2 regions of the Serratia sp. UGAL515B_01 genome follow, and region 2 is predicted to be linked to the other one. Evidence: predicted binding sites of a transcription regulator. Region 2 holds the regulator's gene; the other holds the start of a gene.

Region 1 (7,114 bases), 610 kb from region 2:
CGTAAAGCCGCACAGAATATCCCTGCAGGACGGTTGTGGGTTAACCCGGACTGTGGTCTAAAAACCCGTAGTTGGACCGAAACCCGTCAAGCGTTGGCGAACATGGTATTGGCGGCACATCGTCTTCGTGAGTACAAGCCAGAGGTTGATGACAAAGTAGCTTTGTAACCCTTGGATGCACGTGGCCTGACACACCGAGGAGAGTTCTGGGGGCTCACGTTGGGCTTGTTCTCCTGATTTGGCAAGCTCCTGACTCGGTCGCAGTCACTGGCATTAAATAAAACAACGACAGTTTTGCGACCGAAACGTCGGCATGATTATCAGGAAGTACCGAGTAAGTTGCCCTCGCTATCCTTCGACCTATCATGGCTTTATCATCAGTCTCAGGGCGCTTGTGCGCCCTATTTTTAGGCATCTTTTTCCCCTCACTCAGTTGAGGGATGTGGACACACGCCTATTTAACGCCAACCACACCGTGCTGTGTAAACCATGACAACATACGTTGCCAACCATCGGTTGAGGCTTCGGCGTTATAACTTGGGCGGTAATCTGCGTGAAAAGCATGGTCGGCTTCTGGATACACAACAATCTCTGCGTCGGCATTGGCCGCGCGGATAGCCTGACGCATGGTTTCCACTGTATCCATAGGAATGCTGGCATCCTGACCGCCATACAGTCCGAGCACCGGGGCAGAAAGATGGGTAGCAATATCGACCGGATGCTTTGGCGTATTCAGCGTTTTTTCACCGACCAGTTTGCCATACCAGGTTACAGCTGCCTTCAACTGTGGATTATGCGCGGCATACAGCCAAGTGATGCGCCCACCCCAACAAAAACCTGTGATCGCCAGTTTACTGGCATCACCGCCATGGCGTGTTGCCCAGTGCGCGGTGTGATCCAAGTCTGCTAATACTTGGTTGTCGGGGACGTGACTCACCAGCTTTTTTAACAACTCACCGATGTCACTGAAATCTCTGGCATCACCCTGCCGGAAATAGAGTTCCGGCGCAATCGCCATATAGCCTTGTTTCGCCAAACGACGGCATAAATCTTGAATATGTTCGTGAACGCCAAAGATTTCCTGTACCACCAGAATGACCGGGAGCGGCCCAGGATGATTGGCTGGTTTGGCAATATAGGCTGGCAGGTCTTCTCCTTGTGAAGGGATCGTGGTTTCTCCAACATGTATGTCGTGTTCATCGGTCAAGATAGTTGACGCCGCTAACGGCGCAACGGCAGGGGTGAAACCCTCTTTAGCCTTGTTGAGCATCATCTCTGGTTCGGTTTTCATTGGTAGTCTCCATGTAATAGAGAGAAGCCTAGCGATACCCGCCGTCCTTCAAGTTCCTGGGAATAAAAGGATCTCGTCCGTGAGACTCCCCCAACTGACAGCAGTTGTCGTCAACCCGCACTCTTGAAGTAACTTGGGTATATAGGCAAGATTACCGCTTATTTGTCATGCCACAGTCGGATTTGACGGGCTGTAGCCTAAACTTGTCGAGAACATTTCCCGTGGCACTCTTTAATTGTGATATCCATCACTAAAATAATGTATTCAAATATTCGTTTCTTTTCATGTGGTGATTTAAGTCACTAAATTCGCCGAAAGTTTTCAGTAGAGTACTTTTTTTGTTCCCCCCATAAACAGGTTCCATGAGGAGTCTACCTATGTCTCAGTCTGACGTTTTTCACCTTGGCCTTACTAAAAATGATTTACAAGGGGCTACACTGGCCATTGTTCCCGGCGATCCACTGCGTGTAGAGAAAATTGCCAAACTGATGGCAAACCCTGTGCACCTGGCCTCTCACCGCGAATTTACCTCCTGGCGTGCAGAATTGGATGGCAAAGCGGTGATCGTGTGTTCAACCGGTATTGGCGGACCTTCCACATCGATTGCGGTTGAAGAACTCGCTCAATTGGGTATTCGCACCTTCCTGCGTATTGGTACCACCGGCGCCATTCAGGCCGATATCAACGTTGGTGATGTTCTTGTTACCACTGCTGCTGTGCGTCTTGATGGTGCCAGCTTGCACTTTGCGCCGATGGAGTTTCCAGCAGTAGCGGATTTCGCCTGTACTACTGCGTTGGTTGAAGCTGCCAAGGCCAGTGGTGCAACAACGCATATTGGCATTACTGCATCTTCCGACACCTTCTACCCCGGTCAGGAACGCTACGATACCTATTCGGGGCGTGTGATCCGTCGTTTCAAAGATTCGATGGCAGAATGGCAATCCATGGGTGTAATGAACTATGAAATGGAATCTGCTACCTTGCTGACTATGTGTGCCAGCCAGGGCTTACGTGCGGGAATGGTTGCCGGTGTGATAGTCAATCGTACCCAACAAGAGATCCCTAATGCCGAAATCATGCAGAAAACTGAAAGCCAGGCGGTGCAGATAGTCGTTGAAGCCGCTCGTCGTCTGCTGTAGTTGCTGCCAATTGCGGGCCTTTCAACGGCCCATTTCGTCGCTTTGCGCACCAGGCTGTGTTTCTTAATTAACGGCAGTGGTGCTTGCGTGCAATTAAAGGAACACTGTCCCATTAACAGAGATTGATGACAAAACCGCCTTCTAGCCTGAGATATCTGGGCTTAGCGCACAGACGGCTTACGCCGTTACGACCCCATCGACACGCTCTCCCTAATAATCGACTTTGTCAGCAGTCTGAATGAGTACGGTTATATTCATTTGCTCCATGCTGTCTGCAGTTGTATGGTCTGTCTGTCTGCACATCTCAAGATAACCAACGAGGGGACGTCTATGACCGTTCAGATCTTGCATCATCCATCTTTGGCACCGCTTGACGGGGGTATTAATTTTCGCGATTTAGGGGGTAACAGCGTTGCTGATGGTGGCCGTATCAAACGTGGGCTTTTGTTTCGTTCCGGTTCTCTGGAGCGCCTGACGGAGAGCGATTGCCGTTTCCTGGCGGATATTCCGGTGCGTTTTGTGCTGGATTACCGAGACGCCGATGAAGTTCAGACCAAACCGGATGTGCTATGGGAGGGGGCTAACTATCACCATGTTCCAGCGAATCCGCTTAGTAATGAAGTGAATGCCAATCTGGAAAAACTCACCAGTGAAACGTTTGGCGAGTATGATGCCAAGGCATTTATGCTGGAACTGTACCGACGCCTGCCGTTCAACAATGCTGCATATCGTCAGTTGGTCCAACTTTTGATGCAACCTGAAGGTGGAGCCATTGTTCAGCATTGTGCAGTGGGTAAGGATCGTACCGGTATTGGTTCGGCTTTGGTGCTGCTCGCGCTGGGTGCAGATGAAACTACGGTACTGGAGGATTATCTGCTGACTGAAACCACACTGGCGGTTTTCCGTGAACAGATGTTGGATCAACTCTCCACTCGTTTGGATGCTGTTGCGTTGGCGCAGTTCGCCTATGTACTGAGCGCACGTGAAGAATTCCTGATGACTGCTTTGGGCTGTATTCGTGAGCAATATGGCTCTGCTGATCGCTGGCTTGAGGATGAGTACGGGCTAGGGAAAGCCCAGCGAGAGACGTTGCAGGCGTTCTATCTTGAATAATTGGTTAGCCAGAGAGGTTTGCGATTGCGTATTATTGAGGTTAGTTTTTTATCTAAACAGGAGCAGGTAATTGAGCCTCAATGATGTTGTCGACTGGGTGAGCGAAGTGATACGCCAACATGAAGCTTGGGCTGTACCTATCATCTTCTTTTTGGCATTTGGCGAGTCACTGGCTTTTCTTTCTTTGCTGCTGCCTGCAACGGTCATTTTGCTCGCGTTGGGGGCACTTATCGGCGAAAGTGGCATTGCTTTCTGGCCGATTTGGGCCGCCGCTACGGCAGGGGCATTTTTTGGTGATTGGCTTTCCTATTGGGTGGGATATCACTACCAGGATCGTGTTGCCCATATGTGGCCGCTTTCGCGTAATCCACAGCTGTTAGTGCGTGGTCATGCATTTTTTGAACGGTGGGGTGTTCTGGGTATTTTCTTTGGCCGCTTCTTCGGCCCATTGCGTGCCGTGGTGCCGTTGGTCGGGGGATCTGCGCTATGCCACAAACGTTGTTCCAGACCGCTAATATTACCTCAGCGATGATCTGGGCATTTGGGATCTTGGCTCCCGGGGCATTTGGGATTAAGTGGTTGACACAGTGGATGGGCTAGGCTGTGTCCCTTAACTGTCCGTGGTGCCGTCGCAGACCCAAAAGCTCGTTATCCAAGATAGAGAGTGAAAGGCTGAGTGGCACAAGGTTCAAGCTCGACAACGCAGATAAAGCGTGCCCTTCCGCGCTTGGACCACGTGCAAGCATTGCTGTGTTGTCCGCGGCTTACTGAGTCCACGAAAAACTCACGGCTCACACCTTTTCCTAAATAACCGCGCTTAATACCGCTTCACTGTAAGCTTCAGGTCGGTGGGAATAATGCGGAACGCCGACACGACGTGAACCCCTCCCTGGGGGCTCGTGTCGCGCATCCCTGCGCTTAACGGTCGGCTAACCTGCATCACTCCCACCTGTAGCACTATTAGACGGGGCTATTTAGGCATAAATGACCGCCAGTGGTACTTGCGAGCAGCTAAAAGATAACGCCTAAATGTCTATACCCTTCATACTTCAAGTTACATGGGGGTTGGCTTCGTGCGTTCGTACCGGTCACATAGTGAGCTATGCTCCTGGTGACTCTCAGACTTGCCGCCTACATGCAACTCGAATTATTTTGGGTATAACCTCATTAATTACTTTTCATTGCTAAATATAATTAAAGCTAAGTGAGAATTCGATCACGATTTTATCTTAAGATAATGTTTTTTCTTTCCCTGGCTTTTTAGTGGTGTTATTTTCCAAATAAGTGGATTGTTACTGTTAATAAACAGGCAAAACCCAAATCTGTTGACGAAAAATTGTCACGGGTTTGGGTTTTTTTTGTGGTTTAGTTAAGTAACGACTGCGAGTAATTAAAAAGCTAACGTATAGACGTAATATTTTCTACTAAGGAATAATCAATGAAAATTAAAACATGGTTGTTGGCCTCTCTGCTTTCTTTATCTTCGGCATCTGTACTTCATGTTTCTGCTGCTGAAACCGATAGCGTAAATATTTACTTTGCCCGTCATGGTAAAACGATACTTAATACCTATGAACGAGTACAGGGCTGGGCAGATTCACCACTGACACCTGCGGGTGTCGAAGTGGCTCGCTATCTGGGGGCGGGTTTAAAAGGGATCACATTTGATCGCTATTACACCAGCGATGCGGGGCGGCAGCGCGAAACGATGAAAACTATCCTGCAGGAAATTGGACAGCCGCAGGCTAAAGTAACGGAGCTTACTGATTTACGTGAGGTATTCTTCGGAGGATTTGAAGGGCTGCCAAACGAAAATATGTACGATGCCTCTGCTAAAACGCTGGGTTTGGCTCCCGGTGTCACTGTTTTTAAGCAGGTAAGTGAAGGCAAAATCAACCTTATCACAATGGTTGATACCATCAGCAAGAGTGATGACCAAAAAGAGGCCGAAGATGCTCTCCAGGTTAAAACGCGTATGCAGCGTGCTTTGAATACCATGGTACAGGATGCCTTAAAGGATGGAGACAAAAATATACTGGCGGTTTCTTCAGGATTATCGATATTAATGATGCTTTCAGATATGACTGATAATCCGAATAAAAATAAGCCACTGGAAAATGCAGCGGTAGTGAAGATTAGTTATAAAGATGGAAAATATACGGTAACCGACGTTGGCGACATGAGTTATGTATCAAAAGGAAAGGAGGCCTTAAAGAAAAGTCATTAAGCTTTTTTGTGAAAATAAATATACCTTCATAATTTTGATATGCCGGGTGTAAATCCCCGGCTGGCTTTCACTAGATCTATTTCAGGGATGACAATAATGAAAAGTTCCTTTTCATGGTGTTTTATTGCGGTATCACTATTATCTTCCACCGTTCAAGCTGCTGATGAAAACGTATTTTCCTCATCTTTTTTCAGTGATAGCCATGCTGAAATTTCACTGAAAAATATCTGGAAATACCTCAAGGAGGATTCTGCTAATCCCAAAAGAGTTCATAACGCTTGGGGGCAAGGGTTGGCGCTAAGCTATCAATCCGGTTATCTGGCAGATACTCTCGGTGTTAATCTTGATTACTACAGTGCGGTAAAACTGGGAGCCAGCGACTATTTCAACAGTCGTGGAGTGCTGTATAACAATGGGCCAGGTAATGATAAAAGTAATGCAACTGGCTTCAGCAAGATTGGTCAACGCTATGTCAAACTTAAAGGTGAGGTTGGTGGTGCTGCGCTCAATGCACAGTGGGGTTGGCAAACTTTGCATGACTATGGCGTGCTTACTAACTCCACACATCTTTCACCCACCGCTTACCTCGGCTGGTCGGGGGGGATAACGGGGGCTGGACTTTCTTTACGCGGTGCCTACGTTGAGCGCTCCATGGAGCGGAACTCTCCAGACAGCCTGCGTTTGCAAACCAATGATAGGCGTTTTATTAACCACCTTGCTACAGGAGAGCTGGGTTATAAAAATGACCTGTTTAATGGGCAATTGATTTATGGAGAGTCGCAGAATTACTTACGTCGTCAGATCCTACTCCTAACGATTAAACCCGCTAAAAAACTCAGTCTGAGTAGCCAGATTTATGCCACCCAGGCGTTGGATGATTACAAAGTGATGGCGCTGGACAGACGTAATTTTGATCGTACCGCTAATCACTATGCCTTTGATGTTAAATGGAAGGAACCTCGTTGGAACCTTAAGTTGGGGGCCTCCTACACACGGGCAGCGAAAGGAGAAGGCGAACTCGGTTTTTTTCCGCGGCAATTGACCAGAAACTCACGCGGCTCTTACACCTCAATGTCCCACGTTGGCGAGGACTATCTGCGTGATGGTGAAACTATGTTGGCAGTGCTGGCCGAGTACCATATTACCCCAGAGTTTAGCGCAGGTATTACCGGCAACTATGGCCAGTTTAACTACCAAGGGACGATGGTGCACACGGGGGAAGTCAACGCTTTTGGCAGTTGGGCTCCTTCGCATCCTGCGCTGAAAAATTTGAAGATTTTCAGCAGGATCGGTCCAGGTTGGTCCTATAAGAATGTGAATAAAACGCCAGTGATATCCGAAGGG
Region 2 (7,114 bases):
AGATGTTCGACAATAAACTGGTTGTGTGTGATCCATAACCGCATATCTGTCAGATAATCTGATTTAAACCCGGGTTCCTGCATGGCCTGATTGAGAGAGGTGAATAGGGTGTTGTGAGCCTGATTAACCTGCATCCGCGTATAGGCTAATTTGATGGGGTTGGGTTCCTGTTCTTCCAATAACATGCGTAATGCTGTCTGGTCATATTCCAGCGCCTGATGCGCGTTTTTACGCAGTAGTCCACTTTGCCATTGTGGCCACAGCCAGATCGTTCCGCCAAATACCAGTACGCAGCCGATAAGCGTATCTATTAGCCGGGGTATCAGGAAATCGGTGCCGTTGAGAGCCAATATTTGCAACGTGTAGACGGCGGTGATGGTAAAGCCTATCACTGCCAACCCGTAGTTTTTACGCAAAACCAGATAGGCCGCGAGAGTGATTGCCAGCATAACGCAGAGCGTTGCCAGCTCTGGCAGTTGCAACTGCAGCAACCCTGAGGCAATCACTAATCCAATCACAGTACCAAGCGCACGGTGCTGGATCCTCACCCTTGTCGCGTTGTAACCGTTCTGGCTGACCAGCATAATGGTCAGCAAAATCCAATAAGGTTTGGGCAGGTTGAATATCATCCCCAGATTGCAGCCGACGGCGAGTATAACCCCCAACCGGGCAGCGTTACGCAACGCATTGGATTTTAGCGAAAGATAGCCCACCACCGCGGGCCAGAAGGGTAATCGCGACTGATTGATCATAATGTTACGGCGATAGAGTGGGCGCTGGGTTCGTAGCAGACGTGCGATCCGGCTGAAGTGGTAATAGCAGAATTGGCCAACCGGATTATCGGCATGCTGTGTAGCCACTTTTTCTAATGCGGCCAACTCGTTTTTCATAGCAAAACGCTGTGAGCGGCGATGATAAAGAATATCGTCGGCCACTTCGCGCAGGCGCGTTGCGATAACTTGCGCGTTGCGGCGGATAATCGCTTCGGCCTGACTCTGCTCCACCAGTTTTTGTACCTCTTCTGGCTGATGCAGGCTGACGGTAATGTGTTCCTGCAGATCGAGCGCGACCTGAAATATGTTTTCTAAACGCTTTTGCTCAAGGTTGCTGGCATGGGGCAAGAAATTGAGTTGTTGGTACAACAGGTTGATGAGATCCATCACTTGTTGTTGGCGTTTTAATAAAGGGGGAAGGGCGGTTTCCGGATCGATGTGTTGAGTCAGCAATGAGTATTTCGCTTCAAAATAATCGGCTAACTGCGTAAAAAGTTGGCTCAGAGATTCACGCATCGGTTGTTCTTTCCATAGCTTGAACCAGAACCAGGTAAATAACCCGTACCACGCTGTGCCTACGATATATAGCAAGGGGTTATGCCATATAGGGACGCTGCCTGCCGTGCTGAGTGAGAAAATGGCCGCGACCATTGCTGCGGGCAACAAACGGGCGTGCAGTGGACTGATTTCACCACTGACGCCAAATAACAATGCCATCCCCAACATTAGCAAGGGTAACGGAACATGCCACAGCAGAGTCTGTTGCAGCAATAAACTACTGAAGGCGAACAATAGGCCGCCAACGACTAGACGCTTGAAAAAGCGTTTGTGGGGAGTATCCAGCCCGGCGATGTTGCAACAGGCGGGAACCAGAGAGAACAGCAACCCCAATTGCAGGTTTCCAATCAGCAAACCAAAAGCCACTGGCAGGCAAAGTACCAGCGTTTGCCGCAGCGCATAATTGACTTCAGGGTGATAAATCAGGCGACGCCACATGGTTTGCCATTCTGCAGGTAGAGACACGACGCATGTTCCTGCGCCGTGTTTTCAAGGATTAACGAGTGCCGTATACGACAATGGTTTTGCCGTGAGCGGAAATCAGGTTTTGATCTTCGAGCATTTTCAGAATACGACCGACGGTTTCACGCGAGCAACCGACGATTTGGCCAATTTCTTGGCGGGTGATCTTGATCTGCATACCATCAGGATGAGTCATGGCATCGGGTTGTTTTGCCAGATTCAACAATGTTTGCGCGATGCGCCCAGTGACGTCAAGGAAAGCGAGGTTACCCACTTTCTCTGAGGTGACTTGTAGACGGCTTGCCATCTGTGCGGAAAGACGCATCAGAATATCCGGATTAACCTGGATCAGTTGGCGGAATTTTTTGTAAGAAATTTCAGCTACTTCACAAGCCGTTTTTGCTCTTACCCAAGCACTACGCTCTTGGCCTTCTTCAAATAATCCTAGCTCGCCGATGAAATCCCCTTGGTTAAGGTAAGACAGAATCATCTCTTTGCCTTCTTCATCTTTAATCAGCACCGCGACGGAGCCTTTTACGATGTAGTAAAGCGTTTCGGCCTTTTCACCTTGGTGAATCAGCGTACTCTTTGATGGATATTTGTGGATATGGCAATGAGACAGGAACCATTCAAGAGTCGGGTCTGTTTGCGGTTTGCCGAGAACCATTCGCTGTTATCCTCTGTTGTTATCGCTGCCTTGTATCACAGGGGTCAGAGTTCCCTGTAAACGTGCCTATAGCCTGGTTTTTTATTAGTGGCTATCAACAGGTTTGAGGCATGTTATAGAAATATGCTTGTGTTCTAGCATATTGACTTGCGCGGAGTGCTGCAAGCTACATTCTGTTAACATACCAATATAGGAACCTTTCCTTTGGCAGTTCCCTGAAAATCGAACACCTGGAAAGAGTTATTGCGACTTTGTTTGTAGCACAGAGTGAGGCGAGTGTCTTGTATTGTCTCGCTTCAGCATGACTAGCATCAGGTTCCGTTGTCAGTTTCTATGCGAAAGCTTACTTTGTTTTCAGAAGTTAACCGGAGAGTACAAAATGCAGGCAAGAGTGAAATGGGTTGAGGGGCTGACTTTTTTGGGGGAGTCAGCTTCTGGTCATCAGGTGTTGATGGATGGTAACGCGGGGGATAAAGCACCAAGCCCAATGGAGATGGTGTTAATGTCCGTTGGGGCGTGCAGTGCCATTGATGTGGTGTCAATTCTCCAAAAAGGCCGTAACGATATTGTTAATTGTGAGGTAAAACTGACCTCAGAACGTCGTGAAGAAGCTCCTCGTCTGTTTACCCATATCAACCTGCACTTTATTGTGACCGGTAACGGGCTGACCGATAATATTGTTGAACGAGCGGTTAATCTTTCCGCAGAGAAATACTGCTCTGTAGCGCTGATGCTGAACAAAGCCGCTAGCGTTACCCATACTTTTGAAATCTGTGAAATTGCCTGAGCCTACCATCGATAGCGCTGGCAGTGAACGCGTAATAAATCCAGAAATTGCCGCGCCGTAATGGTTAGCGGCGATTTTTGCGAGTACAGCACGCAATACTGTGCTTGCGGCAGATTGTCGATAGGTAATGTCACCAGTCGGTGCTGTAAATAGAGCGGTGTCGCCATTGCTCGAGCGACTATCGCCAGATAGCCCGCTTCCAAGACCATATTCAGCCCGCATGCCACTGAATCTGTACGTATAGGCGTATGGGGCAACTGTTGGTAGAAAGTGCCGAGTATCGATTGTAGTTGTTGGTAATACCCCATGTCGGTTTCCGGTAATACGAGTTTTGCTTCACGGAGTTCATCCATTGATGTCGCCTGCATCAGGGGGTGTCCTTGGCGTGCAATAATGCAAAATGAAGCGTTGAATAGCGGTTCGCGCACTAAATCCTGCAACGGGAGTTCAGCGCTGAAAGTGCCGACGGCAAAATCCAGCCGCCCCTCACGTAATGCTGGTAGCAATGTAGAAATCTGGGCTTCACGGATGAGCAGATTGGCCTGTGGAAACGGTTGTTTAAATTCCTCTACCAGTGCCGGGAGTACCGTGAGTGCCAGCAAAGAAGAGCATCCAACAGCAACGCTGCCCTGTGAATGCTGGTTCAACTGTTTTATCTCATCGGCGGCACGCTGCAGTTCTTCCAGAATCAACTGCATCCGTAGAGAGAAGGTGCGGCCTGTTTCGGTCAATGTCATCCCTTGGTTACTTCTAATGATTAACTGGGTTTCTAACACTTGCTCCAATTCGCGGATAGTGCGACTGACTGCCGGTTGAGATTGCCCAAGCGTGCGCGCCGCAGCGCGAATACTACCGCTGCGGATCACTTGCTGGAAAACCTTCAGTTGCTGCAACTTTGGTAAATACCCCATTTCTACCCCTATCAGCAAAAGTCATCATCAATTAAAAAATTGTATCTTATGCAGTTAATAAAAAGCCTATAGATTCCACGGGATTGATATAAGTGATTGTTATTTAAAGTTATAAGTGATGTCGATCACACTATCAACATAAGCCCGCCATGATGTGGGACCTTAGCGATAACTTAAAGGAATATCAGCGATGAAAAATCGTTCACTAATGATTTTTTTGCTGTTTGTGGGTTATGTCGTAGTTTACATTGATAAAACCGTAATGGGGTTCGCGCTGTTGCCTATCGAACGTGAGTTCAATTTGCAGGCTGAACAGTTGGGGTATATTACCGGTATGTTCTTCTTGGCCTACTCATTGTTCCAGATACCGGCTGGTTGGCTCAATGACCGTTTTGGATTCAAGAAAGTACTGTGTAGCTCATTACTATTGCTCGGCGGATTTGCGCTGTGCTTCGGCATCTTGGGATTCGGCTTGGGGCTACTGGTAACGTTTCGTTTCCTTTCCGGTATAGGCCACTCCGGCTATCCCTGCTCGTGCGCTAAAGCTGTGGTGGCGAGTTTCTCGCTTGAACAGCGTACGTTCGCGCAATCCATTCTACTTTCCTCCGCCGGGCTGGCGATGACTGTCGGGCCGCTAGTGGCGGTTTATTGCCTTGATCATATCGGTTGGCGTGGTTCCTTCTCTGCGCTTGGGCTGCTGGCATTCGTGATTGCTGCCTGTATCTTATGGCTGGTACCTAACCCGCCTCAAGCCGAACGTGCCCAGCCTGGAGCAACAGGGGCAAGCTATAAAGCCTTGTTGAAAAGCCCGATCGTATTGCTGCTATTTGTGGCGATCTTCTGCATTAACATTCCGTCTTATGGTTTGATGGCCTGGCTGCCGAAATTCCTGGTTCAGCAACGAGGGCTACCGATAGGTGTTTCCAGCCTGGTAGTGGCTGCTGGTGGTTTGGGGATTTGGATTTCCTCACTGGGTACTGGCTGGTTGGTAGGGCGTTATCTACAAGGCCGCGAGCCACAGGTGATTTGTTTGAGTTCCTTCCTTAGCGCAATCTGCATCTGGCTGGTGTTTACCAGTGAGTCACCATTGACTGCCAGTCTGTGCCTGTTCCTGAGTTATGTCTTTCTGATGGCGTCTTTTGTGACGGTTTTTACCCTGCCAATGAAACGTTTGCCTGCGGAAGTGATGGGTGCTGCGATGGGGTTGATCAACACAGGTGGCACCCTTGGGGGATTTGTTGCGCCGATTGCTATGGGCTATTTGATCACTCTAAGTCAGGACTACATGACGACCTTTATCTTTTTGGCATTGGCCATGGTGGTTTCTGGGCTGGTGATCCTGCCGCTGGCGCGCCAGTCGCGTCAACCAGCATTGAACATTGAGGAGTACGAAAATGGATATTGAGCAGTTGATAGCAGGTGTTGAGCAACAGGTATTGAATTGGCGCCGCCACATTCATGCCCATCCTGAATTATCATTTCATGAAGCGCAGACAGCCGATTATATCGCCGAGCAACTGGCCAGCTTTGGCCCCTTAACGGTAACCCGTCCGACCCCGAATAGCGTGGTTGCTGAATTGAAGGGGGCGGCACCGGGGCCTTGTTTTGCGTTGCGTGCTGACATCGATGCTTTGCCGATTCAGGAGGAAAACGACGAACCCTTCTGTTCGACACGACCAGGTGTGATGCATGCCTGCGGCCATGATGCGCATAGTGCAATGCTACTGGGGGCAGCCAGAGTATTATGCCAGTTGCAATCTCACTTACAGGGTTCAGTGCGTTTCATCTTCCAACATGCCGAGGAGGTTCCACCGGGAGGGGCACAGCAATTGGTGGAGCTTGGGGTATTGAATGGGGTGACGATGATCTTCGGCTTGCATGTTATGCCCAATTTCCCTACTGGTGAAGTGGCGTTAAAACAGGGCGTTTTCAGCGCTTCCAGTGATAACTTCGATATCGTACTGCAGGGGAAGGGTGGACATGGGTCGATGCCTCATTTATGTATTGATCCCATCCCTATCGGTGCGGAAATTGTCACTGCCTTGCAGCAGATTGTTGCACGTAAGCTTGATCCATTGAATGTCCCTGTCCTGACAGTGGCAACCTTCCAGGGGGGTGACAGTTATAACGTTATTCCGGACAGTGTCAGGCTAGCAGGCACCCTGCGTACTCATAGCCGGGAAGTACGCGAACGGGTACCGCTGTTGGTTGAACAAACCGTTGCAGGGATCAGCCAAGCTCATGGCGCAAGCTACAGTGTGAACTGGACGCGTGGTTATACCATCGGTAATAACCACCCAGACGCTTGTACCATCGCACGTGAGGTGATTGCTGAAGCTGTGGGGCCGCGGGCATTGCGGGAAATGGCAACGCCGATGTTTGGCAGTGAAGATTTCTCGTCCTATCAAGAGAAAGTTCCGGGATGTTTCCTGTTTGTCGGCAGTGGCAATGAAGCGATTGGTGCCACTTATGGTGTGCATAATCCACGGTTTAAGCTGGATGAAGCTGCATTACTGATCGGGGTGAAACTGCACGTCGGCTTTATTCGCCGTCTACTGATGCGCTGAGAAGCATAGGCGCGGTGATGAACCGCGCCAGACAAGGTTACTATTCTATTTTCTTACCTTCCAATAGCTGTTTTACCAATGGAGCCATGATCAGCTCCATTGCCAGCCCCATTTTGCCACCCGGCACAACCAGCGTATTGATATGTGAAATAAACGATCCCTGTAGCATGGCCAACAGGTAGGGGAAATCGATCTGATCCAGGCCGCGAAAGTGGATCACCACCAGGCTTTCATCCAGTGAAGGAATCGCTTTAGCGGCAAATGGGTTAGAGGTGTCCACCGTTGGAACCCGTTGGAAATTGATGTGGGTACGTGAGAACTGTGGCGTAATATAGTTAATGTAGTCCTCCATCGAACGAACTACGGAGTCCATTACCGCTTCGCGTGAG

What was found. The regulator CRP, encoded in region 2, controls carbon source genes, mostly activating them, when cyclic AMP is high. The targets are predictions, from matches to a motif close to ATGTGANNNNNNTCACAT.
Region 1: the regulator CRP is predicted to act here: its motif matches at 1,527-1,544, upstream of udp (uridine phosphorylase).

What each region holds. Positions count from the first base shown of each region.
Region 1 is NZ_CP109901.1:4,187,308-4,194,421, forward strand. It holds gene metE (5-methyltetrahydropteroyltriglutamate--homocysteine S-methyltransferase) at 1-168, shown strand, start outside; gene OK023_RS18945 (dienelactone hydrolase family protein) at 455-1,291, opposite strand; gene udp (uridine phosphorylase) at 1,669-2,430, shown strand; gene OK023_RS18955 (tyrosine-protein phosphatase) at 2,761-3,543, shown strand; partial or broken gene OK023_RS18960 (DedA family protein) at 3,614-4,143, shown strand; gene OK023_RS18965 (histidine phosphatase family protein) at 4,988-5,770, shown strand; gene OK023_RS18970 (OprD family outer membrane porin) at 5,867-7,114, shown strand, end outside.
Region 2 is NZ_CP109901.1:3,572,538-3,579,651, reverse strand. It holds gene OK023_RS16225 (YccS/YhfK family putative transporter) at 1-1,769, opposite strand, end outside; gene crp (cAMP-activated global transcriptional regulator CRP) at 1,828-2,460, opposite strand; gene OK023_RS16215 (OsmC family protein) at 2,840-3,247, shown strand; gene OK023_RS16210 (LysR substrate-binding domain-containing protein) at 3,250-4,158, opposite strand; gene OK023_RS16205 (MFS transporter) at 4,349-5,563, shown strand; gene OK023_RS16200 (amidohydrolase) at 5,553-6,725, shown strand; gene OK023_RS16195 (phosphoribulokinase) at 6,766-7,114, opposite strand, start outside.